One region of the Pseudoalteromonas sp. S408 genome, then DNA from elsewhere that is predicted to be linked to it. Evidence: predicted binding sites of a transcription regulator. Region 1 holds the regulator's gene; each other region holds the start of a gene.
What was found. The regulator sigma-54, encoded in region 1, starts transcription at its own class of promoters, with help from an activator protein. The targets are predictions, from matches to a motif close to GTTGGCACGNNNNTNGNNT.

Region 1 (7,914 bases):
AGCTAAAACAAACAGCGTATGACGAGAATGGGAAAATTAGCCATAAAGTAACGGCAGCGCGAATGGAGTTATATCAAGAATTAGGATTTACCTTTTTTGATAAACCCATTTTTACTCTTTATAACGATAAACAAACGTGGCGAATTAACGCTAACGAAGCAACACTATACGAAGGCAGACAATTAATACTAGAAGGTAACGTTGTTGCTAGTAATTTAACTGATAACGCAATGATAGATAAAATAAATGCTGATAATATTCAGGTAGATATAAAATTACTAACGATGCAATCAGAACAACCTGTCATTGTTACAGGACCCAATTTAAAGATCACCGGTAAAGGCCTCGAAGCCGATTTAAAAACCGAAGTGATAAAACTAATTAACCATACGCGAACTATTTATTATGACCAATAAACTATTAACACTCTTTATTATTCCAACATTTATACTTGCACTCGGTGCAAATGCTGCTGAACCAACGGCGCCACTTGCTGCAAATCAAATTTCGATTAGTGCAGATAAGCAAGAAGGTCAACTAAAAGAAAATGTAGGTATATTCGAAAAAAACGTTGAAATTATTCACGGCGACAGAAAAATTACTGCTGACCGCCTAGAAGTGCATAAACGCGATGAATTGGGTGATAACAAGCAACTGTTAATTGCCACAGGTACACCCGCTTATTTTGAAGAAAAACAAGCCGACGGCACAATAATGAGCGCCAGCGCTAATGAAGTTAGATACGATGTTTCTAAACGTTTTTTAACATTAATTGGAGATGCACAGGTCTCTCAAGCTGGGCAAAAAATGAATGCAAAAAGTATTACCTACGATATTGAGCAACAACTCATTAGCGCCGAAAAAGATGAAAGCTCAACTGACCGCGTGCACACCATTTTAGTACCTGTGGAGCCAAAAAAAAGCGATAAAGGTCAGCCATGAGTACATTAAAAGCAGAGCTATTAGCCAAAAGCTACAAAGGCCGAGAAGTCGTTAAAAATGTAGGCTTAGAAGTTAAAGCCGGTAGCATAGTGGGTTTACTTGGTCCAAACGGTGCGGGTAAAACCACCACGTTTTATATGATTGTAGGCTTAGTCCCTAGCGATAAAGGTAAAATATCTATCGACGAGAACGATATTACTCTTTTACCTATGCACAGTCGTGCTAGATTAGGCATTGGCTACTTGCCGCAAGAGTCGTCTATATTCAGAAAGTTAACCGTATATCAAAACTTAATGGCTATTTTAGAAACTCGAAAGGAGCTCACTAAGCAAGCCAGAGAAGATACACTTAATAATCTATTGGATGAATTTAGCATTCAACACATTCGCGACAGTAAAGGTATGGCACTATCGGGCGGAGAGCGTCGCCGAGTAGAGATTGCACGTGCTTTAGCTGCAGATCCAAAGTTTATTTTATTAGACGAACCGTTTGCCGGCGTTGACCCTATTTCAGTGTTGGATATTAAAAAAATTATTGAACACCTTAAAAAGCGTGGTATTGGTGTATTAATAACAGACCATAATGTAAGAGAAACCCTTGATGTTTGCGAAAAAGCCTACATAGTTTCTCATGGGGAACTGATTGCTTCTGGTACCCCTGAACACGTATTAAACGATAAAACTGTACGCGATGTATATTTAGGCGAGCAATTTAGGCTGTAACATTTACGCCTTATTTGTATGCATCTGCTAGTATTAATTATAACAACTTAAAAGGATTGTTAGAGATACATGAGGCAATCACTACAGCTGCGCATGGGCCAGCAACTTACAATGACACCTCAGTTGCAACAAGCTATTCGCTTGCTGCAATTAAGCACATTGGATCTTCAGCAAGAAATACAAGAAGCGCTCGACAGCAACCCATTACTTGAGGTTGAGGAGCAAGACTATGCCGATGACCTTGCAGGCAAAAATGAGCAAAAAGCAGATAATGATGAAGTGACAGTAAGTGCATCTGCAGATGAAGTCCCCAGTGAGTATGAACAAGACAGTGGTGAAGCCCTAGCAAAAGATACCGTCAGTGACGACATGGCAATGGACGTTAGCTGGGATGAGTACATGAGTGCCGCCCCAGCATCGTCTTCAGGCCCCATGCCTGAAGATGAGTCTATTTATCAAGGTGCATCGACTGAAACGCTTCACGAATACTTAATGTGGCAATTACAACTAACGCCATTTAGCCCTACGGATGAAGCGATTGCTATTGCAATAGTTGAAGCCGTGGACGACTCAGGCATATTAACCCTCAGCTGTGAAGAAATTTTAGAGAGCTTTAATCAAGATAACGACGATGACGTTGAGGTTGAACTTGATGAAATTGAAGCAGTTTTAAAGCGTATTCAATTATTTGACCCTGTTGGTATTGCAGCACGAAGCTTACAAGAATGTTTGTGTATTCAGTTAAATCAATTTGATAAAGGCACCCCTTTTATTGACGAAACAAAAATGATTTTAACCGAGCACATAGATTTGTTAGCTGCTCGCGACTACCGTACATTAATGAAAAAAACGAAGCTCAAAGAAGATGAGCTTAAAGAAGTAATGACACTTATTCATACGCTTAACCCAAAGCCTGCAGACACAATAGTGCGAGAAGAGTCTGAATATGTAATACCAGATGTGTCAGTTAAGAAAATTAAAGGCCGCTGGGTTGTTGAACTAAACCCAGACAGCATGCCAAAAATTCGTGTAAACAGCCAATATGCTGCAATGTCGCGTACAGTTAAGTCGAGCGGTGATAGCCAGTTTATTCGCTCACATTTACAAGAAGCTAAATGGTTTATTAAAAGTTTAGAAAGCAGAAACGACACGCTTTTAAAAGTAACTAACTGTATCGTAAAACAACAACAAGGCTTTTTTGAACACGGTCCAGAAGCCATGAAACCTATGGTTTTAAATGATGTAGCCGAAATGGTAGAAATGCACGAATCGACAATTTCGCGCGTAACGACTCAAAAGTACATGCACACACCGCGTGGAATATTTGAGCTTAAATACTTTTTCTCAAGCCATGTAAGCACCGAAAATGGTGGAGAATGTTCATCCACAGCGATACGAGCACTTATCAAAAAACTAATCGCAGCAGAAAACTCAGCAAAACCATTGAGTGATAGCAAAATTGCGGATATATTGGCTGAGCAAGGAATTAAAGTAGCAAGACGTACAATCGCAAAATACCGCGAATCTCTTGCTATTCCACCGTCAAATCAGCGAAAGAGTCTGATCTAAGACGCTAAACAAAGAGGGTAATGCTTATGCAACTAAATTTAACTGGTCGTCATGTAGAACTAACTGATTCATTAAGAGACTATATAAATACCAAATTTGCGAAGCTAGAAAGGCACTCTGATCATATTAATAATGTTCATGTCATTCTTGATATAGAAAAATTAAATCAAAAAGCAGAAGCAACTATTCATGTAAGTGGCGCTGAATTATTCGCATCCACTGAACATCAAGATATGTATGCAGCGATTGATTCATTGATTGATAAGCTTGACCGTCAAGTAATTAAACACAAAGAGAAGCTTGCTCGACACTAATATGATGAAACTAAGTTCACTTATATGCCAGGACTGCAGCAAAGCTGCGGTCCTTTTTAATAGTAAAAAAAGAATTTTAGAGTTTATTAGCGAGCTTGCTCACGATAAATTACCGTATTTGTCTCAACAAGATATTTTGGGCGCTTTATTAACTCGCGAAAAGCTAGGTAGCACAGGAATAGGAAGAGGCATAGCTATTCCACATGGTCGAATGAGCGGCGCACAAGAACCTTTAGCATTAGTATTAGTAAGTGAAACACCGATTAACTTTGATGCTATAGACAATCGACCAGTTGATATTTTTGTTGCACTCATCGTACCTGATGGCGATAACCAGCAACACTTAAAGACGCTAGCGACGATAGCTGATAAACTAAAAAATAAAGAATTTTGCAAGCAGCTACGCTGTGCTAAATCGGACGCCGAGCTGTATCAAATTATTGTTGACCAATCGTAGTAAATTTAAAGGGTGATTAATGGAGTTGATTATCATAAGTGGCCGTTCTGGTTCTGGTAAGTCGGTTGCTTTACGCGTTGTTGAAGATCTAGGTTATTATTGCGTAGATAACATCCCTGTAAATTTATTACCTTCTTTGGTAAGAAGCGTTTCTGATAACTACGATAAAATCGCTGTAAGCATCGACGTGCGAAACTTGCCAAAAGAACAAGATGAATTTAATCATATTATTGAATATTTACCGGGTTTTACAAAACCAACACTATTTTATTTAGACAGTGAAGATCAAACATTAATTAAACGTTTCTCAGAAACAAGACGCTTGCACCCTCTATCAATCGATTCGCTTCCGCTAGATTTAGCTATAAAAAAAGAAAAAGAACTGCTTGATGTGCTAACTACTCGTGCCGATTACATGATAGATACAAGCGACTTGAGTGTTCATCAACTCGCTGAATCGATTCGTGAAAAAATATTAGGTAAAAAAGACAAGCAGCTGATTGTCACATTTGAATCATTTGGTTTTAAACATGGCATTCCTAAAGAAGCAGACTACGTATTTGATGCACGTTTTTTACCTAACCCACATTGGGAGCCTGAACTAAAACCACTCAATGGCTTAGACCAGCCAGTAAAAGATTATTTAGCTAGCCACAGCATAGTTCAAAAGTTCACATGGCAAATACAAACTTTTGTGCAAACCTGGTTGCCCCATTTAGAACGCAATAACCGTAGCTACTTAACGATTGCTATTGGTTGTACTGGCGGACAACATCGCTCTGTATATTTAGCGCAAACAATTGGTGAAAGCTTTGCAGTTACACACCCTAATGTAAAAATACGCCACAGAGAACAAGAAAAATAATTTATATAAACTAATAACCTGTTCAGCTTTGATAGAGTAATGTATGCGCATAGAAGACACTTTTTTAATACAAAATAAATTAGGGCTACATGCCAGAGCCGCGACAGTATTGGCTCAACTTGCTGTTAAATTTGATGCTTCAATCACTTTATTTCAAGATGACAAAGAAGCTGCTGGTGATAGTGTATTAGCACTGATGCTACTTGAAAGTAGCCAAGGTAAAGAAGTTAAAGTGGTATGTGAAGGACCTGATGCAAAACAAGCTTTAAATGCAGTTGGAGAGCTTATTTCGCAACGATTTAACGAGCAAGAGTAACGTTAATTTTTAACAATTAAATAAAATAACTATAATCAAAAATAACTGGCTAATAGTTCGTACTCTCCCACCCACTAAGTAACAGTTACAATATAAATAAAGGACGCCAATGCCCGAAGCTTTTGAACAAGACTACCCACTACAACAACTAAAACAAGTGACTAAGTCACTTAATAGTGGCCAGTTTGTTCAAGTTAGACGCATGCTCGCAAAAACCGCCCCATGTGATACTGCTTTATTATTAGAGTCGTCTCCTCATAAAATTCGTCGATTACTTTGGCAACTTGTTGACCCTGATGTTCAAGGTGACGTACTAGAAGAGTTATCAGAAGACGTACGTTTAGGCATCATAGCCCAAATGGAACCTGAGCATATTGCTGCCGCTACTGAAGATATGGGGCACGATGACTTAGGCGAAGTGTTACGTAGCTTGCCTGACACCGTTTATAAAGACGTTGTTAGCGCTATGGATATTCAAGACAGAGAGCGCGCAACACAGGCGTTGTCTTATCAAGAGCGTTCTGCTGGCGCGCTCATGAACACCGATACGGTAACTATTCGTCCAGACGTTACCATTGATGTAGTACTACGCTACATTCGACTTCGTGGAGAGTTACCTGAAGGCACAGATGATCTGTATGTAGTTGATAAACATAACTGCTTTATTGGTGCTTTATCGCTGAGTACATTACTGACTAATTCACCTGAAAAAATTGTTCGCGACTTAATGGATGAAGAGTGTGAGTCAATTCCAATATCTATGGATGAAAGTGAAGTTGCACAATTATTCGAACGCCATAATTGGATCTCTGCCCCTGTTGTTGATGATAATGATCAACTGCTAGGTCGTGTCACAATCGATGATATTGTCGACGTTATACGAGAAGACGCCGAGCATAGCTTACTGAGCTTGGCAGGTCTTGATGATGAAGAAGATACCTTTGCTCCCGTCCTAAAAAGCTCTAAAAAACGCTCAGTATGGTTAGGAGTTAACTTATTGACGGCGCTTGCAGCCGCCTTTGTAGCTAGTTTTTTTGAAAGCACACTCGATATTTTACCTATATTAGCAGTGCTTAATGGCATTGTACCTTCTATGGGTGGTGTTGCTGGTAGCCAGTCGCTTACGCTTGTTATTCGTGGTATTGCTGTCGGTCATATTAATCAAACTAACCAACGTTTTTTAATGATGAAAGAACTGGCCATAGGTGCGCTTAATGGTATTTTATGGTCATTATTAATAGCGGGTGTCATTGCACTATGGCAATGGGACTTTATGCTCGGCGGCGTGCTTGCTTTTGCTATGTTTATGAATTTAGTGGTAGCTGGCGTGGCTGGGGCGAGTATCCCTATTTTACTTAAAAAAATGAATATAGACCCCGCACTTGCAGGTAGTGTAGTGCTGACAACAGTGACCGATATTGTGGGTATTTTTGCCTTTTTAGGCACCGCTACCTGGCTATTAATATAATTATAAAACTGTCACAAAAAAACGCGCAGTTAGTGTATAGCTGCGCGTTTTTAGTTATTCAGTAAAAACTACCTGGCTTTTTGTCTATTTCCACCCACTTTAGGTTTTGTATTGGCCTTTTTAAATTGGCTAAATCCCGTATGACGTGTAAGCGCTGGGCGACCACTTTTGCGGCCTTTATTAACGGCTTTACCCGCTTTTTCATCGCGGCCTTCTTCTGGCACTAAACAATTTGGCCCTTTACCAATTAAATTAGCCTTACCCATTTTACGAAGTGCTTCACGTATCATTGGCCAACCTGATGTATCGTGATAGCGCAAAATAGCTTTGTGTAATCTACGCTGGCGAGCTCCTTTTGGCACAGGCACTATCTCACTATTATTTTTAATATTACGTAAAGAGTTCATCTCTGTATGATAAATAGTGGTTGCATTGGCCATAGGTGATGGATAAAAATTTTGCACTTGATCTAACTTAAAGTCATTTGATTTAAGCCATAAAGCCATATTAACCATATCTTCGTCTTTGGTTCCCGGGTGGGCAGAAATAAAGTACGGAATTAAATACTGCTTTTTACCTGCTTCTTTTGAGTACTTATCAAATAACTCTTTAAATTGGTCGTAAGCGCCCATGCCAGGTTTCATCATTTTGGATAATGGGCCGTCTTCAGTGTGCTCTGGTGCTATTTTTAAGTAACCACCTACATGATGCGTCACCAATTCTTTTACGTACCGAGGATCGCGTACAGCAAGGTCATAGCGAACACCCGAAGCGATTAATACTTTTTTAATCCCTTTCACATCACGCGCTTTTTTGTATAAATCGATAGTAGGTGTGTGATCAGTATCCATGTGCTTACAAATGTCAGGGTATACACATGATAAGCGTCGGCAAGTGCTTTCTGCTTTTTTACTTGTACAACGTAGTTTGTACATATTGGCCGTTGGCCCACCTAAGTCGGAAATAACGCCTGTAAAACCAGGCACTTTATCTCGGATCTGTTCAATTTCTTCAATAATTGATTCTTGCGAGCGACTTTGAATAATACGACCTTCGTGCTCTGTAATCGAACAGAATGAACATCCACCAAAACAGCCACGCATAATATTAACCGACGTTTTGATCATGTCGTAAGCGGGAATTTTAGCGTCGCCATAGCTTGGATGAGGAATTCGTTGGTAAGGTAACCCAAATACTGCATCCATTTCATGTGTTTCTAACGGGTAAGCCGGTGGGTTTACCCAAATAGAGCGATCTCCAT
Region 2 (7,914 bases), on a different contig from region 1:
AAACCCAACAAAAATACCCTATTAGCAAAAACAGAGACTTTTCAATATAGATTATTTAATTCTCAAGCACGTTTTTGCTTATAAAGAGCGCTGCGCCCTAATATAAAGCTAATTTTAACCATCTTTTTGCTCGTGTTTAAAAATTTTAAGAAGCAAATCAATTCTGCGATTTGTTTTTTTGGTCTGCTCCCTAATCATTCCCTGCACCACAGCTGAAGCAAGGAAAATAAGACATATAATTTGAAATAATTCAGTTTCAATATCATAGAAGCCATTAGCAATTGATAACAAAACAAACGGTAAAAAAATTGATATGAGATCTTTCAAGCCCCAATCATTTTTTCCTAACGTTTCAAATTCATCTTTATATTTTTGCAGTTCAGCAATATGTTCTATCTCTAGTTTTGCCTTAATTTCATTTTCGGTATTCACACTAGCTCACTCGCACATAGTAAATATAGCTTTGATAATAACTTAATACCTTTTTTAGGTCCAACATAAAAAAACTGTTCAACAGTATCGAACCAACTGCGATGCTCTAACCTGAGGGCTTAAAGCTCTTCCCTGGCTAACTATTATCCACAAAAAAGCCGCTGTATTTTGCAATACAGCGGCTTTTAAAATCATTATTCTAAATTAATAGATTATGACTTAGGAGCACGACCCGCACGTTTACGCTCATTTTCAGTTAAATGACGTTTACGAATACGAATGTTCTCAGGTGTAACTTCTACTAGCTCATCATCAGCAATAAACTCAAGCGCTTGCTCAAGTGAATAGTTAAGTGCTGGTGTCAATGTTTGTGCTTCATCTGTACCAGATGCACGAACGTTAGTAAGTTGCTTACCTTTAAGTGCGTTAACAGTAAGGTCGTTATCACGGCTATGAATACCGATAACCATACCTTCATAAACTTCAACACCGTGACCGATGAATAAACGGCCGCGCTCTTGTAAGTTAAATAATGCGTTAGTAAGTGCTTTACCTGTTGCGTTAGCAATCATTACGCCGTTCTTACGAACACCTAGCTCGCCACCTTTGTGCGGACCGTAGTGATCGAACGTATGGTAAAGTAAGCCAGAACCTGACGTTAATGTCATGAACTCAGTTTGGAAACCAATTAAGCCACGGCTTGGGATCATAAAGTCCATACGCATACGACCTTTACCATCTGGTGCCATGTCAGTTAACTCACCTTTACGAAGACCAATTTGCTCCATGATAGAACCTTGGTGCTCTTCTTCACAGTCAATCGTTAGTGTTTCATACGGTTCTTCTAACACACCATCAACAGTACGTAAGATTACTTCTGGACGAGAAACAGCTAGCTCGTAACCTTCACGACGCATGTTCTCAATTAAGATACCTAGGTGTAATTCACCACGACCCGATACGCGGAAGCTATCTGGGTTATCTGTATCTGCAACACGAAGTGCTACGTTGTGTACTAATTCTTTGTCTAAACGCTCACGAATATTACGTGATGTTACAAACTTACCTTCTTTACCACAGAACGGAGAGTTATTTACAGAGAACGTCATTGTTACTGTTGGCTCATCAACACTTAGTGGTGGTAATGCTTCAACGTTGTTAGGACAACAAAGCGTATCTGAAATCTTAAGCTCGCCTAAACCTGTTACAGTAACGATGTTACCTGCATAAGCTTTATCAGTATCGATACGCTCAAGGCCTAAGTAGCTTTGTACTGAACCAATTTTACCGTTACGAGTCGTGCCGTCAGCGCTGATAACCGTCACTTGTTGGTTAGTCGCAACAGAACCGCGCTTAATACGGCCAATACCAATTACACCTTTGTACGAGTTGTAATCAAGCTGAGAGATTTGCATTTGGAAGTCACCTTCAGGATCTGCATCCGGTGGTGATACTTCATCAACGATCATCTTGAACATAGGTTCCATGTTGTCTGATGGCTCGTCTAAATCTAATGTTGCCCAACCGTTGATAGCTGATGCGTAGATTACTTTAAAGTCTAACTGTTCGTCAGTTGCGCCAAGGTTATCGAATAAATCAAAGATTTGATCCATAACCCAATCAGGGCGTGCACCTGGCTTATCAATTTTATTGATAACGACGATTGGCTTTAAGCCTTGCGCGAATGCCTTTTGCGTTACGAAACGCGTTTGTGGCATTGGACCTTCTTGAGCATCAACAAGTAATAATACTGAGTCAGCCATCGAAAGTACGCGTTCAACTTCACCACCGAAATCGGCGTGTCCCGGGGTATCTACGATATTGATGTGGTAATCATTCCAAGAGATAGCTGTGTTTTTAGCTAAAATGGTAATACCACGTTCTTTCTCAATGTCGTTTGAGTCCATCACGCGCTCTTCGTTACCGCCGCGTGTTTCTAATGTACCTGATTGCTCAAGTAGTTTGTCAACCAGAGTTGTTTTACCGTGGTCAACGTGCGCGATAATCGCTATATTTCTTAACTGTTCGATGCTCATATATTTACTCAGAGAAATTAAATTCTCAATGATCCTGCAAGATCTACGCACTCATCTGCGTTTTCACGAGATGTCCAAGCATAGGATTTAAAAGGGCGCATATTATCCCTCATTAATGACATGGATGAAAGTTTATCCAATACAATTTTCAAAACTTTCTCAATACTTTTACTAAGTATCTGTTTTATATATGACAATTATATGAAATAAATTGTCATTATTTTTTCAAAAATGCAGTTTACACTATTTATACGATATTTTTGGCACTCTTTTACATTTAGGTTATGCTGATTTCGAGCGATTAAATTAACAACAAAATAGAGCGTGCACAGCTTGCACCAAAGTGGAACTTAACCGCACCATGTTGGTGCCATTTTATGCCCCACATTGTAGCAACTAAGTTTTTTTAACCTATAAACATAGAGTTATAAAAATGGCACAAAATCAGCTTAATAAATCCCAAAGCAATTATGCAGCAATAATAAAACCCAATAGTTGGAGGACACATGTCACAATCGGTTTTAGATTTTATTAAAGAAAATGACGTTAAGTTCATTGATTTACGCTTTACTGATACAAAAGGTAAAGAGCAACATGTATCTATTCCTCATCACCAAGTTGATGAAGATTTTTTCGAAGACGGTAAAATGTTTGACGGTTCTTCAATTGCTGGCTGGAAAGGCATTAACGAATCAGACATGGTATTAATGCCTGTTGCTGAATCAGTAAAACTTGACCCATTCACTGAAGAAACGACATTAATTGTACGTTGTGACGTTGTAGAGCCTTCTACACTTCAAGGTTACGAGCGTGACCCACGCTCTGTTGCAAAACGTGCTGAAGAGTACATGAAATCTACAGGTATCGCAGATACTGTGTTATTTGGGCCAGAGCCAGAGTTTTTCCTTTTCGACGATGTTAAATACAAATCAGATATGTCTGGTTCAATGTACAAAGTTGATGCTGTTGAAGCGGCATGGAACTCAGATAAAGATTACGAAGGCGGTAACACTGGTCACCGTCCAGGTGTTAAAGGCGGTTACTTCCCTTGTTCACCTGTTGATTCTTCACAAGATTGGCGTTCAGCCACTTGTTTAGTGCTTGAAGAACTAGGTCAAGTGGTAGAGGCACATCACCACGAAGTAGCAACAGCTGGCCAAAACGAAATCGCAACGCGTTTTAACAGCATGGTTTTAAAAGCGGATGAAATCCAAGAGATGAAATATGTTATTCATAACATGGCTCATTTATACGGAAAAACAGCTACATTTATGCCTAAGCCAATTGTTGGTGATAACGGCTCTGGTATGCACTGTCACCAGTCTTTAGCTAAAGACGGTGTAAACTTGTTTGCAGGCGATAAGTACGGCGGCCTATCTGAAGAGGCGCTTTACTACATTGGCGGCATTATCAAGCATGCTAAAGCTATTAACGCATTTGCTAACGCATCAACTAACTCGTACAAACGTTTAGTACCGGGCTTTGAAGCGCCAGTAATGCTTGCATACTCTGCACGTAACCGTTCTGCTTCAATTCGTATCCCAGTGGTACCATCTGCGAAAGGTCGTCGTATTGAAGTACGTTTCCCAGATCCAACAGCTAACCCATACCTTGCTTTCTCAGCAATGCTTATGGCTGGCCTTGATGGTATCAAAAACAAGATCCACCCTGGCGATGCAATGGATAAAGATTTATATGACTTACCAGCAGAAGAAGCAGCAGAAATTCCACAAGTTGCATCTTCACTTGGTGAAGCACTCGATGCACTAAGTGCTGACCGTGAGTTCTTAACTCAAGGTGGTGTATTCACTGATGACCTAATTGATGCTTACATTGCACTTAAGGGTCAAGAAGTTGAAAAGCTTAACATGACAACTCACCCAGTTGAGTTTGAAATGTACTACAGCTGTTAATTTAACACTGTAAAAGAATGTGTGTTCTCAAGCCCGCTAAGCGGGCTTTTTTAATGGTAAATTAAATCAAACTCCACTAAAGTTAAGCCATCATAAAAATTGCAGGGTAGCAGTGTGAATAGTAAGATTTTATTGCTAATGATTACTTTAGGATTAAGTAATTATGGTTATGCGGGTGAAAAAAGAATTTACGCTTGGAAGGATCAAAATGGCGTTTTAGTGTTTTCAGATACACCGCGTAAAGGTGCTACAGAGGTCAAACTCTCTAGCCAAAGTTTAACTATACCCGCTAAAGATATAGCGACTCTCAGCAGCCAATCCCATACTAAAAAAACAGGGTTTGGTATTGCCATTACGTCACCTGAGCACAATCAAACCATTCATGAAAATACCGGAACAATATACGTCACCAGCCGGGTAATCCCGAGCTTTAAAACAGGGTATACCATTCAATTGCTTGTTAATGGAGAAGCAAACGGCCCTGCAATAAACAACTCCGTATTTGCAATTGCTGATGTTGAAGCCGGTGAACACATGCTTCAACTGAGGCTGTTTAACGAGAAAAACCAAATTATCGCTGTGAGCGAGCCTCGTATATTTAATATGCGCAGAAAAGGCAAAACCCATGGCAATTAAAGCGAAACTTAATACTTAGGCGCAGCAGCTCATTTTAGATAAAACCTGACCTGCAAACACCTGCGCACTAAAATGGTGCATACATGATTAATAACGAAAATTTTAGCCCTGAATTACTTGATGCCATATGGCAAAATCAAACAACGTCGGTCATGCTTCTCGATAAAAACTTTACGGTTGTTTATGCAAATACCAGTACCAGTGAGTTACTTGGGCTGGCTACTAAACGCTTATTGAAACAGCCCTTTGATACCCTTTTTAATTACCATTCAATTGACTTAAAACGAATAGCGCAGTTTTCATTAATTGATGGTGTTGATTGCCAACAACACAGAGCTGACGTGGTGTTTAGCGATTCTCGCCATGCCAAAGTAAGCGTTAATTCAAGACGAATTAACTTTAAAGGGATTGCTTATATTTTATTAGAGTGTCGCCAAACAGACGACGAAATAAAACACGATCAGGCCTCAAATCAAATGCACCAATACCAAGCTGCACGCAATTTAATAAGAGGCTTAGCACACGAAATTAAAAATCCTTTGGGTGGAATCCGCGGAGCGGCGCAGTTATTGCAATATGAGGTTGATCAGCAAGAAAGAAATCAATGCGCTGAGCTCATTATAGAGCAAGCAGACAGATTACGTGAATTAGTAGATAGACTTTTAGGGCCTAATCAGCTTCCGCAAAAATCTTACGTTAATATACACCAAGCGTTAGAGTCGGTTGTGAAGTTAAGCACACTCGATAATTGTACAAATATCGAATTGAAAAAAGACTACGACCCTAGTATCCCTGATGTGTTTATTGATCAGAGCAAAATACAACAAGTTGTTTTGAATATTGTTCGTAATGCTCAGCAGGCGCTTATTGATGGTGGTGAGATAAAAATAAAAACACGAATAAATCATCAGCATCGCCGCCCGGGTAAGGCTCCTAAAAAAGCCTTGTTGATCCAAATATCTGATAACGGCCCAGGCATTGATCACAGCATACGTGAAACATTGTTCTACCCTATGATCACCAATAAAGAAGGTGGCTCTGGACTTGGACTCTCGATTGCGCAAACGCTTATTGATCAACACGATGGCTACATTGAATGTGATAGCTGGCCTGGACATACTGAATTTAATATCTATCTGCCCTTTGCAGATTAATGTTTGGAGTTTGCATGAAAACAGTTTGGCTTGTAGATGATGACGCATCAATTCGTTTTGTACTTGAAAAAGCACTAGAACGTTCTGGTTTTAATGTGGAAAGTTTTGCTAATGCGCAAGATGTACTTAATGCATTAAAATTTAGCCAGCCAGCTGTTTTGGTGTCGGACGTAAAAATGCCCGGTATGGACGGCATGGCGCTGCTTGAACTCATCGCAGAACAAAACCCTGGCTTACCAGTGATCATAATGACTGCACACTCAGACCTAGATTCAGCAGTGAATGCCTTTCAAAAAGGGGCATTTGAGTACTTAGCTAAACCATTTGATTTAAATGAAGCCGTTGCACTTGTTGAAAGCGCATTTAGAGCAAACTCCACAAAAAAAACCAAACGCAAACAAGCGCCACCTAAAAGTGCCCACATCATTGGTGAAGCACCGGCTATGCAAGAAGTATTTAGAGCGATAGGTAAACTGTCAGCATCAAGCATGAGTGTTTTGATTAATGGTGAGTCGGGTACAGGTAAAGAGCTCGTTGCAAGTGCACTGCACAACCATAGTCCCCGTAAAGAAAACCAGTTTATTGCCCTTAATATGGCCGCTATTCCAAAAGAATTAGTTGAGTCTGAACTGTTTGGCCATGAAAAAGGAGCATTTACTGGTGCCGATAGCGTACGAAAAGGTCGCTTTGAGCAAGCCAATGGCGGCACTTTATTTTTAGATGAAATTGGTGATATGCCGCTTGATGTGCAAACCCGTCTTTTACGCGTACTTGCCGATGGTGAATTTTACCGTGTAGGTGGGCATCAAAGTATCAAAGTCGATGTACGTATCATTGCAGCGACACATCAAAACTTAGAAGATCTCGTTAAACAAGGTAAGTTTAGAGACGATTTATTTCATCGATTAAATGTAGTTCGCCTTCGTTTACCTGCTTTACGTGAACGCACCGAAGATATTGAACGCTTAGCGCAACACTTTTTACATAAAAGCGCTAAAGATCTGCAAGTAGAAAGTAAAGTGTTGAGCCCTAAAGCCACTGAGCAACTTCGTTTATTTAACTGGCCAGGCAATGTTCGCCAGCTTGAAAACACCTGTCGTTGGTTAACGGTTATGGCACCAGGCGAGCTTGTTACAGAGCAAGATTTGCCCCCTGAAATTATTGAAGTAACACCAATACAAGTAGAAGGTGATTGGCTGGATGCTTTTCAGCAATGGCTTAATAATGAACTAAAACAAGGCAAAGAAAATATTTGGCCTGATATACAAGCACAATTAGAAACACGCTTGATTAAAACTGCACTCGCTAATTGTTCTGGCCACAAACAAGATGCGGCCATAAAAATAGGCTGGGGTCGCAATACATTGACCCGTAAATTAAAAGAGCGCAATATTAGTTAACAATGTGCATTAAATTTTGATATCGAATGAAATTAATCGAACATATTCCTTTGTTCAAACAAATGGAAATAATTAACAGGCTGCATTTTTTTAAAGAGTTTACGCTTAACGAGCGTCAAATTTTATTAGAATCATATGGCCTGTTATATTTAGTTGGCCAACATCAATTTTTGTTTAAGCAGTTTGATAACGATAAACGATTGTATATTGTACTTAGCGGCGCACTTTTAGTATTTAAGCATAATCACTTACTTGAACTGGGCACAATAGAGCCTGGCGAATTTATAGGTGAAGGCGCATTTATAAATAACCGAGAGCGCAGTACAAGTGCCCGCGCCAAAAC
Region 3 (7,914 bases), on a different contig from region 1:
TAAATATTCACCACCAAAAGCCACTATTGAAAATGGCTTTTGGTGGTGAGGATTCGAACCTCACAAATACTCTCCATACGGAGTGTGTTTACCCTTACACCATCACCCACAGGCAGATTATCATACCTTGTTGAAATTGCTACCATATTTGTTGAAAAATATAACAACTTTGTATTCGACATATGTCGCTTTATAAGCCGGCACATGTCCAAATATTACAATCAATCTAATGTAACCAGCTAATAAACGCATGTAAACAAATAGTTATGTAGCATTTAAATATTCTAAATGTAGAAATACCCCAAAATGGTAGGGTTCAGTAATATTGAACAAAAAAGTAATGCGCTAATAAACAGTGAGGAAATAAACAGTCACCTTTCTTTGTAACTATTCACTTTTAATTCAGTCGCGTTCACATACTCTGGGGCTATATTAACGCATTAAGCAGTAGGATTTGCCGTGACCCCATCACTTGAACGAGAAGAGCTCGACTTTATTTTTAGTTTATATAAATCAGATAAAAACGCTGAGTCTGAGGCAAATAAACCACAGAATACTCAGGCAAACGACCTTTAAAAAGTACCGCGCCTTGAGGTGCAAGGCATATCGCAGTACTTAATTTGAGTTACAATAGTTAGCTTGTTGTACTTGGCTCATGACTTAAAAACGCTTTAATACAGTTTATTTCTGCCAGCTTTACCGCCTCGCCTATTTCTGGGCCTTTTTTGCCACTTTTAAGTGCCTGTTGCACTATGTGCTTTTTATCCATTTGCTGCAATTTACTATGAATGGCGCGCAACTTAATTGCCTGCGGGTAAGGCTTATTAACCAGTGTTTCTCCGCGCCCTTGCGCGTCACATTGGCAGGCTTGAGTAAAGGCTAAAAAGCGCTCAGGGTGCACCAACCCATTTAAATTAGTGACAATTAATTTATGAATAGTTTGCGGCCTAAGCTGATCAATCGTATGGCATAAAGTGTGGTTATCGCTAGTCAATACGCCAATATCACGAAAGCGATTAGGCACTTTTAAACGATTACAAAATGACTCTACCACCGCTACACCTTCGCGTTCATGACCGCGTAAATTGCCGCGTATTTTATAGCTAAGGGCTTTACCAAAATCGTGTGTAAGCGCAGCAAAGCGGGTTTCTAAATTAAAATTTAAGTCGGCTGCTCGCCTAAGCACTAACATTGTATGCACAAACACATCGCCCTCAGGGTGATGGTTAGCAGGTTGTGGTACATTTTTCATTTGTTCAATTTCTGGAAAAATGCCCAGCCCATCTAATGCTTGAAAATAAAGCTCGGGGTACTTTTCGCCAAGCGCTTTTTCGGTTTCTAGCCATACGCGTTCGGGCACTAAATGGTTAAGCTCACCTTTATTTTTAAGCTCTCGCATTAACGCATAGGTACTTGGGTGGATTTGCCAATCACTGCCATAACGTGCTAAAAATCGCGCAATGCGTAACACGCGTACCGGATCTTCTACAAATGCGTGTGTGGTGTGGCGCAGTATTTTATTTTGTAAATCGTGTTGCCCATTAAAGGGGTCAATAATTTTACCGCTTTCGTCAAGCGCCATAGAGTTTATGGTTAAGTCGCGCCTTGCTAAGTCTTCTTCGAGTGTTACGCTAGGGCTGGCGTCTACAACAAAGCCAGTATAGCCTTTACCGCTTTTTCGCTCGGTACGCCCTAATGCGTACTCTTCTTTTGTTATGGGGTGTAAATAAACAGGAAAGTCGCTACCTATTGGTAAGAAACCAAGCGATTCCATGGTACTTGGCGTTTCGCCAATAACCACATAATCGTTATCTTTTGATGCAATGTTTAGCTGTTTGTCGCGTACTGCCCCGCCAACTAGGTAAACGTTTTTTAAGCTACTTTTCACGTTGTTTCCACACTGATTTACAAACTTCATTTATAGCAATCATATCATTAAAAGCGTTGCTGTTTGCCAAGCATATGTAAGCTCATTACAATAGCGCATCATTTTTTGTTTAAGCAATTATTCAATGAAAAATCATTCATCAAAAAAAGAACTTATGCTGCTGCCAATTTTGTTGGTCGTTATTGTTATGTGTGTAGCGGGTCACTTTTTATTGCAAGCTAATTTTCAAGACAGCAACATGGTTGAATACATGTTAGCAGCTCTGCCGTTCGCTATGTTTGGCTTGGTTATTGTAGCCTTTAAGCTGGCATCGAACAGTGAAAAAGATGAGCAAAACGAACAAGAAAAATAGCAGCGTGAGATAGCTTTATTATTCAAAGTTCAGGTTACTTATAAAACATGGTAACCAAACCAATCCGGCTTTATAGGCTGAGAAAACCCGCTTGGGGTAAGCTTTATTGTTAATTGACTGTCGAGCAAGTCTATTGCAAAGCAATCGTCTACATCGTGTAAGTCGTCTTTATGAATATGACTCAGGCCTGCGAGCAAATCGTGTTTAGCGCGCTGCTTTGCCTCTTCACTGCTGCTTGCTACATACAATGCAAAGTCGTGTTGCTCCGCCATTGAGTCGCTTCTGTAAGCGCCTAAATTTACAAAATAAAGCTGCTTATTTTGTTCAACATAATCGTCTACCACTTCTACTTTGTAGCCATCAATATTATTAACAGCCATAAAGCTATCCATGTGTACGCTGTTTTTATCGCCAACCCATTGGCTTTTTAATTTGGTGTAGGTTTGCTCTATGTTTTGCCCAACCACAAACCGAATGTCGTGCATTTCTATGTGGCAACCTTGAATTCGCCCGCCTAAATACACCATAAATAACTGCATGAAGATTCCTTTAATGTTTTTTTACGCCAAACTCTCAACATCAATATTGTGTTTTTTAATGAGTTTATAAAAGTCTGAACGATTACGCTTAGCAAGTTTGGCGCCTTCTGCTACGTTGCCGCCGGCCATTTTTAGCGTATTAATAACGTAATCACGTTCAAATTCTTTTTTAGCGTCGTTTAATGAGAGTGGCTCTACGCTTTTTTCGTTACTATCGAGTGCGGCTAACACTAAATGCGCTGAAATAACCTCGCCCGGTGTTAAGGCTACTACTTGTTCAACAACGTTTTGTAACTGACGAATATTTCCCGGCCAATCATAACGTACCAATGCGTGCATAGCATCATTGGCAAAGTGTTTTTCATTTTGGTTCATGCGTTTAGCGATACTTGCGCTAAAGTATTGGGCCAAGAGGCTTATATCTTCACGGCGTTCACACAGTGGTGGTAATTTTAAATTAACCACATTTAGGCGGTAGTATAAATCTTCTCTAAACTGTTGGTTTTTAATGGCTTCGGGCAAGTTTTTGTGAGTTGCCGATACAATACGCACATCAATTGGGATCTCTTCTTGAAAACCCACTGGGCGAATGGTTTTTTCTTGTAGCACACGCAGTAGCTTTACTTGTAAGTTAAGGGGCATATCGCCAATTTCATCTAAAAATAATGTACCGCCCTGCGCTTGCTGAAATAAACCTTGGTGATCTTTTACAGCACCAGTAAACGCTCCTTTTTTGTGGCCAAATAATTCAGACTCTAAAAGTTCCCCTGGTACAGCACCACAATTTATAGCTACAAAGGGCCCGTTACTAACTTGGCTATGCTGGTGAATAGCTTGCGCTAGTAACTCCTTTCCCGTTCCACTGGCCCCCGAAATAAGCACATTAACTTGAGTAGGCCCAAGTAACTTAACTTGTTCAAGCAAGTGCAACATGGCACCACTGCGCGTTACTATATTACTTTTTGATGGGGCTTCATCGGTATTTACACCGTGAATGTCTATTGCATTTGCAAGGCTATCGAATAGCTCGTCTTTATCGACCGGTTTAGTAATAAAAGCAAAAATACCTTGTTTGGTGGCTTCAACCGCATCAGGAATAGAGCCATGCGCCGTCATCATAATTACTGGTAATGCAGGGTATCGACTTTGCAGTTGACGATGCAGCGCCATGCCGTCCATTTCATCCATTCGTAAGTCCGTAATGACGGCATCAAACACGTGGCTTTTTAAAATTTGTAGTGCTGCTAAGCCACTTTCACAAGTTGTTACTTGATAGCCTTTTGATTCAATACGAATAGCAAGTAACTTTAATAAACTTGCATCGTCGTCAACTAATAACACTTTTGCTTGGTGCGGGCTATTTCTGGTCATGGTTACTGCTCCTTAGTGTCTTCGCGAAGTAATAGCTGCTGCTCTATATCTGCTAGCGACGACAGGGTTTTCTGCATTTGGTTATTAAGTGCTTGCTGCTCTTTTTGCGCGTTTATTTGTAAGGTGATTTGCTGTTTTTGCAGCCATAAATACTGTTTTATATCATCAGGCCAAAAATAGGCTAGGTCGAGTTTAAGTAACTTGGTCATTACTGTATTTGGGTCGGTACTTACGTTTAAGCACATAAATTTAAAAAATGCTTTTAGCTCATTTTCACCTTTAAATGACCGCTTTGTTGGTGGCAATGTAAAACCGCCGCATTGATTTGCATGCAGCGCTATAACCCGCTCAGCGGAGGGGTAAACAGGGGCTAATTTAGGCATTGGCTTGGGGCTAGGAGATACATTTTTAGTATTTGATATTTTAGTATCGCCCAGCGCTTGCGTGCCATCATTAAGCTCACAACCCGATACAATTAGGCTACCTGCAAGCACACATAAAATAGTGAGTATGCGCATTGTTAATTAACTCCTAAATTTTTACTGATTGGTATTTTTATTAAAAAACGGCAACCGTGTGGTTTATTTTTCTCAACACTTAATGTGCCTTGTAGCTGCTCAACCGTCTCTTTTACTATTGTTAGGCCCAAACCACTGCCTTGTAAGGTAATACTTTGCTCATGTTTACCTTGATAAAACGCACTAAAAATATGCTTTATTTCGTGCTCTTTAATGCCACAGCCATTATCGGCCACCTCCAAACACAGCTGATGTTGCTCGCATTTTAAATTTACAATCACACCTTGGTTATCATCAGAAAATTTTAAGCTATTTGAAATTAACTGAATTAGCATCATTTCTATTAGTTCATTAGGAAGCGCAAGGACAGTGCTTGAAACAGAGTTTTGCCACTGAATAAGTTGCTTTCGAGCCGTTAGACGATGCTCAAAATGACCATTAATTTTTTTAATTAAATGATTAATATTAACCTCGCTTGAGCTGTTTATTGTTGCTCTAATAGCGTTATAACTGAGTAGGCTATCTATCATCATGCGAAGGCGCACCGTAGATTGAGTTATAAGGGAAAGCACCGCTTTTTGTTCGTTATTAATAGGGCCAACAATTTCATCGGTGAGTAAATCGGTTCCTTCAACCATAGAGGCAAGTGGTGTTTTAAGTTCGTGTGTTACGTGGCGTAAAAACGTATCCTTTTGTTGCTCAAGCATATACAGCTGAGTTTGTACCCACTGTAGTTTTTCTCCGAGTTCGACTAACTCTGACGAGCCTTTTACTGCTATCTTTTGCTGCCAATCCCCCTGCCCGAGCTTATCAATAACCCTAGTAAGCCCTTTTAAGCGCAAACTTATACGCCATAAAAAGCCGCCGCCAACCAATAAAGTAAGAGGAATAAGTGCCACTAGCCAATTTATAAACGACGCTTGTAGGCTGGCTAGCTCGTTTTGGTTATGGGTTATTTGCTCTTCGTTTTTATTTTTGAGCCACACTGTGAGCTCTGTAATTGACTCGCTTATGGGTAAAAAGAGCGCTGCTTTTTGCTGTTTTTTCTCAACGAGCTGGTGTTGTGCTGTTTGCAAAATAGTTAAAAGCTGTGTCCATTGGTTTATGTAGTCTGGGTTTGCATTAATGTATTTGAGTTCATTTATGCTCTGCACAGACGATTGCCATTTATCAACAATGAGGGTGTTGAGCGCATCACTTTTTAACACCCAATTTTGCCTTGTTGCGCGTTCAAGGCTATTAAGGTCTTGCTTTAAATTAGCGAACGATTTTGTGAGCTGGTAATGGTTACTCACAATTTGCTGGGTGGTTGCTAGCTGTTTATTTAACGCATTTAAAAAAACAATAACCACAATAGAGAGTGGCAATAACGACAGCAGCATGCTTAAAGCAAACTGCCCTATTAAATTAGGGCGCCAATTAAGCATTGCATTGTAATGTTTAGCAAACGTTGCAGCCATTGCAGTAAACTCTGTAAGTAAATAACTCGCCTATTATTATCAATACCGCCTATACACATGCTGAACCATATTCATTTTAAATCGCCATAATGTTGCTAAACAGCAACAGCACAACTGATTGATTTAACTAAGATCACAAAAAATACCTTCAACCCTGTTGCTGTATTTACACAAAATTACACACAGTCAGTGTAATTTTTACCTACAAACCCAAACTAAAAAACACAACTCATTGAAAGTAAATAAAAATAAAATTTGGCACCCTTTTTGTAATGGGTGTAATAAATAAATTTAATAGGGAAATACACATGAACATTAACACTTTGGTTTTTTCAACATTACTTGCGTTGGGTTTTGTGAATACAGGCGCATACGCTATGGACGTTGACGCTACGTTTAATGAACTAGATAAGGACAGAAACGGCCTGTTAAGCGAAGCCGAGGCAAAAATGGACGCCGTGCTTAAGGAAAACTTTGCACAAATAGACACAGACCAAAATGGTCAGTTGTCGCTAAATGAATTCAGAAAATTTATTCAATAAATTAACTTCAAAAGGAATGAAATTATGAAACAACTTATTGCTGCTTTTTTATTATTATTTTTAGCTATCAGTGCAACGGTATTAGCTTCTCCTTCGGCAGTGCGATTTGCACACTTAGATACAAACATGGACGGAAGTATCTCGTTTGTTGAAGCTAAGCAAGATAAAGAGCTACTTAGACAGTTTACCGATTTAGACGAAGACAACGACGAGATGATCTCTAAAGCAGAGTTTGAAAACTTTAAGCCATAACAGATTAAGTTTTGCTTAAGCTTTTAACTTGTAAAGTGTACTAAAGCATTTGCCATAATCCCTGAGGGAATGTGTAAAAGGATTTAATGTTGGGAGTTAAATTATGGCAAGTGCTTTATCTAATTAAGCGTAATACCTCATTATTCAATACAACTTAATTAACCTTTTGGAAGGACTACCATGAAGATACGTTACTTTGTAACCACCATAGCGTTGCTTTTAAGTTTTAATGCTTCTGCACTTGATGTAAAACAGCGCTTTGATCACCTCGATACTGATAAAAACGGTTACCTTACTCATAACGAACTAGAACGCCAGCCCCAGTTACTTAGCACGTTTATAATGTGGGATAAAAATCAAGATAAACAAATTTCATTAATTGAATTTAAAAATTACCTTACTAACAATCTTTACTGAGTACTTTAATGAATCCCATACACTTTTTTATTTTATGCGCTCTACTGGTATTTAGCGCGTCAAGTTTTGCCATCAGTGACAGCATTAATAACCAATTTAAAAAAATAGACAGAAATAAAGACGGATTTTTAACTCGCTCTGAAGCCTCAATAGACCCAGCCTTGTGGTCTAAATTTGTAAGTTACGACCAAGATAAAGACGGCCGGCTAACACTGAGCGAATACCATTTATATGCCAGCAAGTAGCACAAATTTAATTAACCTTTTTAACCTAACGTTTTAGGCAATTAATTTAATAGCTAAGCAGCTAGCTTAGCTTTAACTGTCTATTTTACGAGCTTATCGCATCCTATTGGTATTCTAAAAAAGAGTTTGCTAGTGTTATTGCACTAAAAATAACAAATCAGTGCACTATGTTACTCAAAAAATTACTTAAACCACTTATACTTGCCAGTCTCTGTGCAGGATCTAGCTTTGCGATTGCGCAAACCAAAGTTATTTATAATGCCAATGGTTATACTCCGCTTCATAAAGGCAAAATGCAAAAAGGCGAGCTTCAACAATTTAGCACTTTGG
Region 4 (7,914 bases), on a different contig from region 1:
TAATACGCATCTCAATACTTTAACCACTAAGCAAGCAAAGTGCCAAGTTAATTTAGTCTAACCATGGTACAAAGCACAAAATTTCGCAAATTAAGCTATAATTTAATCAGTCAGCACCACGGAGGCCGTTATGAAAATTCAATCACCATCAGCTAACTTTTTAAACCAAAATCAGCAAACAAATAACAAACTTGTAGAGCAACTAGCAACCGGTAAAAAAGTAAATAGTGCAGCAGATGATGCCGCAGCGTTACAAATTATTGATAGGCTTACTTCACAGCAAAATGGTTTTAGCCAAGCTGTAAGTAATGCGTATAACGGAATTTCATATACCCAAGTAAGCGAAGCTAGCTTGAGTGGTGTAAATGATGCTGTCACGCGCATTCAAGAGTTATCTGTTCAAGCGGGTAATGGTGCACTGACTGATAATGATCGTGCTTCGCTACAAGAAGAAGTCGTGCAGCTGCAAGGTCAAATTAACGACACGTTTGAAAACGCTAATTTTGCAGGGAAACCGTTGTTTAATGGTGAGCCTGTATCATTTCAGGTAGGCTCTGATGCAACACTAAACCAATCTGATGGAAGTCTTGCCCCGACGCTATCTACTATTGATATTTCGACTCAGGCTGGAGCACAAGCAGCTATCGATATAACCAAGCAAGCAAATGATGAAATAAATGCGCAACGCGCTGAGTTAGGTGCATTTCAAAATACGTTGGCAAGTACAATTAAAGGATTAGGGGTGCAGCAAGAAAATATTGCAGCTAGTCAAAGCCGAATTCAAGATACTGATTATGCGCAGGCAATTTCGCAACAAGTGTCTAATGACATTTTAGCGCAATCATCAGTTGCACTTCGTGGTCAGGCTAACCAATCTGCTGAGTCTATTTTAGGTTTACTTTAAATTTTAATACTTAATAGTTAATTCTTAAGTATTATTGATCTTACTAGTGCGTCTGTTTTTTGGCGTTTATGTCAAAAAACTGCCGCTATCACTTGCATCCGTGCTTAACTGGCTTACAATTTAGCTAATTATATCAAAGAGTGAAGCACGGCTCGCTAACTATGATCCTGATTTTAGATAATAATAACAATCGCTCTATTGGGTTAAACGCATCACTTGGTTTTATCGGTGAGGTTACTCATCGCTTAGATGAAGATAACTTTGAACAAGAGTGTGCAAAATATAAGCAGCACGAGTGCATGGTTATTTTGGGGGCTTTACAGTCACTCGATCATGAAAGCTTAATCAAGCGCTACCCAACACTTCCATTTTTATTAATTGGTGAAACGTTAAGACCGTTACTTAGCATTGCTAACGTAGTTGGGCTTATTTGCGAGCCATTTAATCACGAAGTTACCACACAGTTACTTCATGATTGCCAGCAGTATCATCGTATGTTGCCGGGGGAGCACAAAAATAGTCAGCCGCATAAGTCTTTTGATGGCCTTGTTGGTGAAACACAAGCAGTTAAAGAGGTCCGCTTTTTAATTGAGCAAGTTGCAAAAACAGATGCAAACGTTTTAATTTTAGGTGAGTCAGGTACAGGTAAAGAAGTGGTTGCGCGTAACGTTCATTTGCTATCTAAGCGAAGTACAGGGCCCTTTGTACCAGTAAACTGTGGGGCCATTCCGGCAGAGTTACTAGAAAGTGAGCTTTTTGGTCATGAAAAAGGGGCGTTTACAGGGGCTATCTCTGCTCGTAAAGGTCGTTTTGAGTTAGCGCAAGGCGGTACGCTGTTTTTAGATGAAATTGGTGATATGCCGCTACAAATGCAGGTTAAACTTTTACGCGTATTACAAGAACGAAGCTATGAGCGTGTAGGTGGCACTAAAGCAATTCAAGCCGATGTACGTGTTATTGCTGCGACTCACCGTAACCTTGAAACCATGATAGAAGCCGGTAGCTTTCGTGAAGATTTGTATTATCGGCTAAATGTATTCCCTATAGAGAACCCGTCGCTAAGTGAGCGTGCTGATGACATTCCTTTATTACTCAAAGAGTTAATGCGTCGTGTAAATGAGCAAACGGGTACTACCGCTAAGTTTACTGAGCGTGCAATTGAAAGCTTAAAAGAGCATGCGTGGCCGGGTAATATTCGTGAACTTGCGAATTTGGTTGAGCGCATGGTTATAATGTTCCCCGAAAAGGTAGTAGACATACCTGACCTACCTAATAAATACCGTTATATTGAAGTTGATGCCTATGAGCCTGAGTATCCTGAAGAACTAATGGAGAAAGATGCGTTTAACGATATATTCAGTACTGGGTTTAGTGACTATGAAAACGAACCCGAGGCAGAGTTTAATAGTAACGCCGGTGGCTTACTTCCAGATGATGGCATTGAGCTTAAAGAGTATTTAGCTGAGCTTGAAATTAGCTTAATTACCCAAGCACTTGAACGCTTTGATTATGTTGTGGCACGCGCCGCGGAAATATTAGGTGTAAGGCGAACAACGCTCGTCGAAAAAATGAAAAAGTATAACCTGTCGCGAGACTAATAATGCCTAAAAGATAAACTACTTTTTATACTCATTGTAAGCTATCACTTTACGGGCTTTGCCCGTTACGCAAGCAATCTTCGCGTCTAAAAGATAAACGCAAACTTGACCTTGGCGGTAGACGCTTAGCTTGCTCGCGTGAAAAGCGTAGCTTTTAATTACTTAAACACGCATCTTAAAAACGAAGGCAAGTGAGAAACCATAGTTAACTTACACGTTACTTCTTTAAAGCGAAGCGTCTTTTAGCCTCTTTGTGAACAGATCACTTTTATGGTTATAAGTCCTTATTCAGCAAAAGCCTTAATAATTTCTTCTTTTCTAAAACAATCATTACTATGGTCGTTAACCATACCGCAAGCCTGCATGTAGGCATATACTGTTGTAGGGCCTAAAAATTTAAAACCTCGCTTTTTTAAATCTTTTGCAAAAGCTGTTGATGCCTCAGTGATTGCGGGGTAGTCCTCGGTATTATTAAAATTGCTGACTATGGGGGTGTTATTTACAAACTGCCATTGATACGCGCTAAAACTGCCAAACTCTTTTTGAATGTTTAAAAATCGCTGCGCGTTATTTATTGTTGCTGTAATTTTTAAACGGTTGCGAACGATTGTTTTATCAAGCATGAGTCGCTCAACATCATCAGCTGTAAACAAGGCCACTTTGTTTACATTAAAGTTAGCAAATGCGTTTTTATAGCCTTGTCGTTTTTTTAAAATGGTATACCAACTCAATCCCGCCTGAGCTGACTCAAGTGTGATAAATTCAAACAGGGTTTGGTCATCGTAAACAGGCACACCCCATTCTAAATCATGGTACAAAACATAATCGGGCTTAGTGGTATCGAGCCACGGGCAGCGGTACTTATTTTGCTCACTCATCTGTATTCCTTTTTATTCGCGTCATTTTTATGTCGCGTTATTATTATTGTAAGATTATGAAAATATAGCAATTTAATTTTGGTACGTATTGTGCATTAAGCTTTGTATCTATACAAATTCGAGATTTGATTATGGCCCTTGCTAGCGTGCTAAAACCACAGTTTATTTCTGCAAATCAGTATAACCCATGTTTACTTCAAGAGGAGTACATAGGTGAATTAAGCGATCTGCGTCAGCAAGCAAGTTGGCTTTCTCATTTAGTTGATACTATGCCAGCAGGTGTAGTTGTGCTTGATGGTAAAGGAATGATTGCAAAGGCCAATCAAATAGCGATTGATATGTTGGGTGAGCCTTTAGAGGGCGAGAAGTGGTTTAATGTAATTCAGCGCTCTTTTAGACCCCACCAGGACGATGGCCACGAAGTGTCACTAAAAGATGGACGGTTAATAAAGCTTGATATAACAGCGTTAGCTCCCGAGCCGGGGCAACTTATTTTAATGACCGATTTAAGTGAAACACGCCGTTTGCAAAAGCGTGTTGCCCATATGCAGCGCCTTAGTGCGTTGGGTAAAATGGTGGCGTCTCTTGCGCATCAGGTTCGAACGCCGCTTTCAGCGGCTATGCTTTATGCTGCTAATTTAGGCTCTAAGCGCTTACCTGAGGCATCTCGCGATAATTTTCAAACCAAGTTAATGTCTCGCTTAAAAGATTTAGAAACTCAAGTAAACGACATGCTACTTTTTGCCAAAAGCGGCGATCAGCAGGTTGTTGAGCAAGTGTCTATGCAGCAATTACTCAGCGAAGTAAAGGCGGGCGCCGATGCGATGGTGACACTAAACGATAGCCACTTAGCTGTCGGTCTCCCAGAACCAGATATTCAAATAATAGGTAATAAATCCGCCATAGCCAGTGCAATTCAAAACTTGATTCATAACAGTATCCAGATCACTGGTGCTGGCGCAGAAGTGCATTTAAGTGCAGTTACCGATGAGCTAGATTCAGACTATGTGCGCATTAGCGTTGCTGATAATGGGCCCGGTGTTGATTTAAGCTTAGCAGAAAAAATATTTGAACCGTTTTATACCACTAAAAGTCAAGGTACGGGATTAGGGCTTGCTGTTGTGAGTTCAGTTGCAAACGCACATCAAGGACGTGTTGAAGTGACCAATAATAAAGGCGGTGGAGCATGTTTTAGTTTGCTTTTACCTATTCGCACCGCATCTAAATTAGAGGAATCATTATGAGTAACACTATTTTAGTTGTAGAAGATGATGCAGGGCTTCGTGAAGCCTTAATTGATACACTCGAAATGTCGGGGATTGAATGCATTGCGGCTAATTGTGCAGAGCAAGCCATGCTTTTGCTTAAAAAAGAGCAATTTTCGCTGGTGGTGAGTGATGTACAAATGGGGACTATGAGTGGTTTAGATTTACTACGAAGTATTAAGCTTAACCACCCTGAGCTACCTGTTTTAATGATGACGGCGTACGCCACCATAGATGATGCCGTTGAAGCTATGCGCTTAGGTGCGATTGATTACATGGCAAAGCCGTTTGCACCTGAAGTTTTGCTCAATATGGTAAGCCGCTACTTACCTGAAAAAGCAAAAGAGACAGACGGTCCTATTGTTGCCGATCCAAGTAGTATTCAGTTATTAGAATTGGCAAGTAGAGTGGCACGTTCCGATGCAAGTGTGATGGTGCTTGGTCCTAGTGGTTCTGGTAAAGAAGTGTTAGCTCGCTACATACATGATAAATCGAATCGATGCGATGAGCCGTTTGTTGCAATTAACTGTGCAGCAATTCCTGAAAACATGTTAGAAGCAACTTTATTTGGGTATGAGAAAGGCGCGTTTACAGGTGCAATTCAAGCATGCCCTGGTAAGTTTGAGCAAGCGCAAGGCGGAACTATCTTGCTCGACGAAATAACTGAGATGGATCTTGGATTACAAGCTAAATTATTACGCGTTTTGCAAGAGCGCGAAGTGGAGCGCTTGGGTGGACGCAAGACAATTCAGTTAGATGTACGCATACTTGCAACAAGTAACCGTGACCTAAAAGAAGCGGTAAGCGAGAATCAATTTAGAGAAGATTTATATTACAGACTTAACGTGTTTCCATTAATGTGGCGACCGCTCAATCAGCGCCCAGGGGATATTATTGTATTGGCTAAACATTTAATTGAACGCCATTTAAGCAAAAGCAAAGAGCCTATGGCTTACCTCGATAGTGGCGCAGAGAAAAAATTACTTGCTCACTCTTGGCCAGGTAATGTGCGTGAGCTTGATAACGTTATACAACGTGCGCTTATACTTAGGACTGGTAATACTATTAATGAGCATGCTATTTTCATTGAAAACATAGCCGCAACAGATTTTGTAATGACGCCTACATCGATTAGCACACAAAGTGCTAATCAGTCTCAGGCGAACACTTCTGATAAAAGTATTGAGCATGGCCCTACTAGCTCGGCTTATTATGATGAAAAGTCATCATTAGTAGAGCTGCCAAAACAAGACTTATTAGCTGTTGATACGGGCAGTTATAAAGATGAGCTCAAAGATAAAGAACACCGTATCATTTTAGAAACGTTAGCAAGATGCCAAGGTAAACGAAAAGATGTTGCTGAAACCCTCGGTATTAGCCCTCGGACTCTGCGTTATAAACTAGCGCAAATGCGCGACTTAGGTATTTCACTTCCTGCGTAGCCTCACATTTAGCCCTTGATTCAGTTATTGAATTTAAGGGCTGTCAAAACTCTGACTCACAAAATCAAACTTTAAGTTATTGAAAGTTAACAATTATTATTTGGCATGGTTTGTGCTTTATCTATATTAAGAGTTAACTGCACTGTCAGAGAAAAATTATGAAAATTCAAAATAGCGCTGTATTTCAAGAAATGCAATCAATGGCTTTAGAGGCTGGTCTTAGTAATCAAGTTGAACGACTGCCAGTAAAAACACAAGCCTCATCAACGGCTCAATTTGGCGACATGCTGTCAGATGCAATTAATACTGTGCACGGTTTACAGCAAGATGCTAAGCAAAAAGTGGTTGCAGTAGAGACCGGCGACAGAAGCGTCTCTTTGGCTGAAGCGATGATTGCATCTCAAAAATCGTCAGTGGCATTTGAAGCGACAGTACAAGTTCGTAATAAACTTGTTGAAGCTTACAAAGAAATCATGAACATGCCTGTTTAACTAGGTAGTGGAGAATTATTGTGGCGCAATCCAATCAATCAACCGATCTTGCACTTGCTACTGGTGATATTGACCAAAGCGATAGCGACGATCAACAAGAACAAAAATCTGGCTATTTAAGTTCGTTAAACGGTGTTGATTTATTGCGCCAAGTAACGCTTGTTATTGCTTTAGGCATTTGTTTAGCAATTGCTATATTCATCATTATTTGGGCTCGCCAGCCAGATATGCGCCCGCTTGGTAAAATGCAAACAGAAGAGCTAATACAAACGCTCGACTTTTTAGATGCACAAAAAATCGAATATCAAGTTGATGGTAATGTGGTACTTGTCCCTGAAACCGAATATCAAAACATTAAGCTGTTAATGACTCGTGAAGGGTTAGAGCAAGGGCCTACATCGGGTTCAGATATCATCATGCAAGACATGGGCTTTGGTGTAAGTCAACGCTTAGAGCGCGAACGCTTAAAGCATGGTCGTGAGCAACAACTCGCACGTACAATTGAAGAGCTTAACAACATTACTCGCGCACGTGTATTACTTGCCATCCCAAAAGAAAATGTATTTGCGCGCAGAGAGAAAAAACCTTCAGCTACCGTTGTATTGACTCTTAAGCGAGGGCGTTCACTTGACAGCGAAGAAGTAGACTCTGTTGTTGATATGGTTGCATCGGCTGTACAAGGTTTAGAGCCAGCTCGTGTAACGGTAACGGATCAAAATGGTCGCTTATTAAATTCTGGCTCACAAACGTCTCTTGCGGCACGTTCGCGCAAAGAGTACGACATAGAGCGCAAGCGTGAACAAGAGTATCTTGAAAAAATTGATAGCATTCTAATTCCCGTCGTAGGGCTTGCAAACTACACTGCACAAGTTGATTTAAGCATGGATTTTAGTGCCATTGAAGAAACGCAAAAGCGCTACAACCCAGATCTGCCTGCAGTAAGAAGCGAAACAACGTTTGAAGAAAATAATATAGGCGGTTTAGCGGTAGGTATACCTGGTGCGTTGACGAATCAGCCGCCAGTAAACTCAAACATTCCTGAAGTAGCTGGCCAAGGTGGAGCAGGTAGTGCAACTTCACCATCAAGAACACATAAAGAAGCTACGCGTAATTATGAGCTAGATACAACTATTTCACATAAGCGCCAGCAAACAGGTGTAATACGTAGAATAAGCGTGTCGGTGGCTGTTGATTACACTCCAAAAGTAGGTGAAAACGGTGAAACAACCATGACACCGCGCTCAGTGGAAGAACTGTCAAATATTCGCCGTTTATTACAAGGTGGTGTTGGTTTTGATATGCAACGTGGTGATGCACTTGAAGTGGTAACGGTTCC

Region 2: glnA (glutamate--ammonia ligase) is a predicted target of sigma-54. The motif match lies at 2,901-2,919, and genes of this name have one in related genera.
Region 3: CWB62_RS02055 (EF-hand domain-containing protein) is a predicted target of sigma-54. The motif match lies at 6,383-6,401, and genes of this name have one in related genera.
Region 4: fliE (flagellar hook-basal body complex protein FliE) is a predicted target of sigma-54. The motif match lies at 6,187-6,205, and genes of this name have one in related genera.

Annotation. Positions count from the first base shown of each region.
Region 1 is NZ_PNDY01000022.1:105,108-113,021, forward strand. Features, by position in the region: gene lptC (LPS export ABC transporter periplasmic protein LptC) at 1-416, shown strand, start outside; gene lptA (lipopolysaccharide transport periplasmic protein LptA) at 406-942, shown strand; gene lptB (LPS export ABC transporter ATP-binding protein) at 939-1,664, shown strand; gene CWB62_RS15760 (RNA polymerase factor sigma-54) at 1,734-3,233, shown strand; gene hpf (ribosome hibernation promoting factor) at 3,260-3,547, shown strand; gene ptsN (PTS IIA-like nitrogen regulatory protein PtsN) at 3,552-4,004, shown strand; gene rapZ (RNase adapter RapZ) at 4,024-4,869, shown strand; gene CWB62_RS15780 (HPr family phosphocarrier protein) at 4,913-5,185, shown strand; gene mgtE (magnesium transporter) at 5,295-6,653, shown strand; gene CWB62_RS15790 (YgiQ family radical SAM protein) at 6,722-7,914, opposite strand, start outside.
Region 2 is NZ_PNDY01000005.1:91,184-99,097, forward strand. Features, by position in the region: gene CWB62_RS06035 (hypothetical protein) at 115-432, opposite strand; gene typA (translational GTPase TypA) at 645-2,468, opposite strand; gene glnA (glutamate--ammonia ligase) at 2,975-4,381, shown strand; gene CWB62_RS06050 (DUF4124 domain-containing protein) at 4,496-5,017, shown strand; gene glnL (nitrogen regulation protein NR(II)) at 5,101-6,171, shown strand; gene ntrC (nitrogen regulation protein NR(I)) at 6,186-7,571, shown strand; gene CWB62_RS06065 (cyclic nucleotide-binding domain-containing protein) at 7,598-7,914, shown strand, end outside.
Region 3 is NZ_PNDY01000001.1:418,350-426,263, forward strand. Features, by position in the region: gene CWB62_RS02025 (multifunctional CCA addition/repair protein) at 635-1,888, opposite strand; gene CWB62_RS02030 (hypothetical protein) at 2,013-2,240, shown strand; gene CWB62_RS02035 (DUF1543 domain-containing protein) at 2,279-2,779, opposite strand; gene CWB62_RS02040 (sigma 54-interacting transcriptional regulator) at 2,801-4,150, opposite strand; gene CWB62_RS02045 (hypothetical protein) at 4,153-4,668, opposite strand; gene CWB62_RS02050 (sensor histidine kinase) at 4,671-6,128, opposite strand; gene CWB62_RS02055 (EF-hand domain-containing protein) at 6,437-6,670, shown strand; gene CWB62_RS02060 (EF-hand domain-containing protein) at 6,695-6,922, shown strand; gene CWB62_RS02065 (EF-hand domain-containing protein) at 7,103-7,339, shown strand; gene CWB62_RS02070 (calcium-binding protein) at 7,348-7,584, shown strand; gene CWB62_RS02075 (amidohydrolase) at 7,752-7,914, shown strand, end outside.
Region 4 is NZ_PNDY01000001.1:218,832-226,745, reverse strand. Features, by position in the region: gene CWB62_RS01150 (flagellin N-terminal helical domain-containing protein) at 131-904, shown strand; gene CWB62_RS01145 (sigma-54 dependent transcriptional regulator) at 1,066-2,502, shown strand; gene CWB62_RS01140 (DNA-3-methyladenine glycosylase I) at 2,787-3,380, opposite strand; gene CWB62_RS01135 (sensor histidine kinase) at 3,512-4,624, shown strand; gene CWB62_RS01130 (sigma-54-dependent transcriptional regulator) at 4,621-6,087, shown strand; gene fliE (flagellar hook-basal body complex protein FliE) at 6,246-6,578, shown strand; gene fliF (flagellar basal-body MS-ring/collar protein FliF) at 6,599-7,914, shown strand, end outside.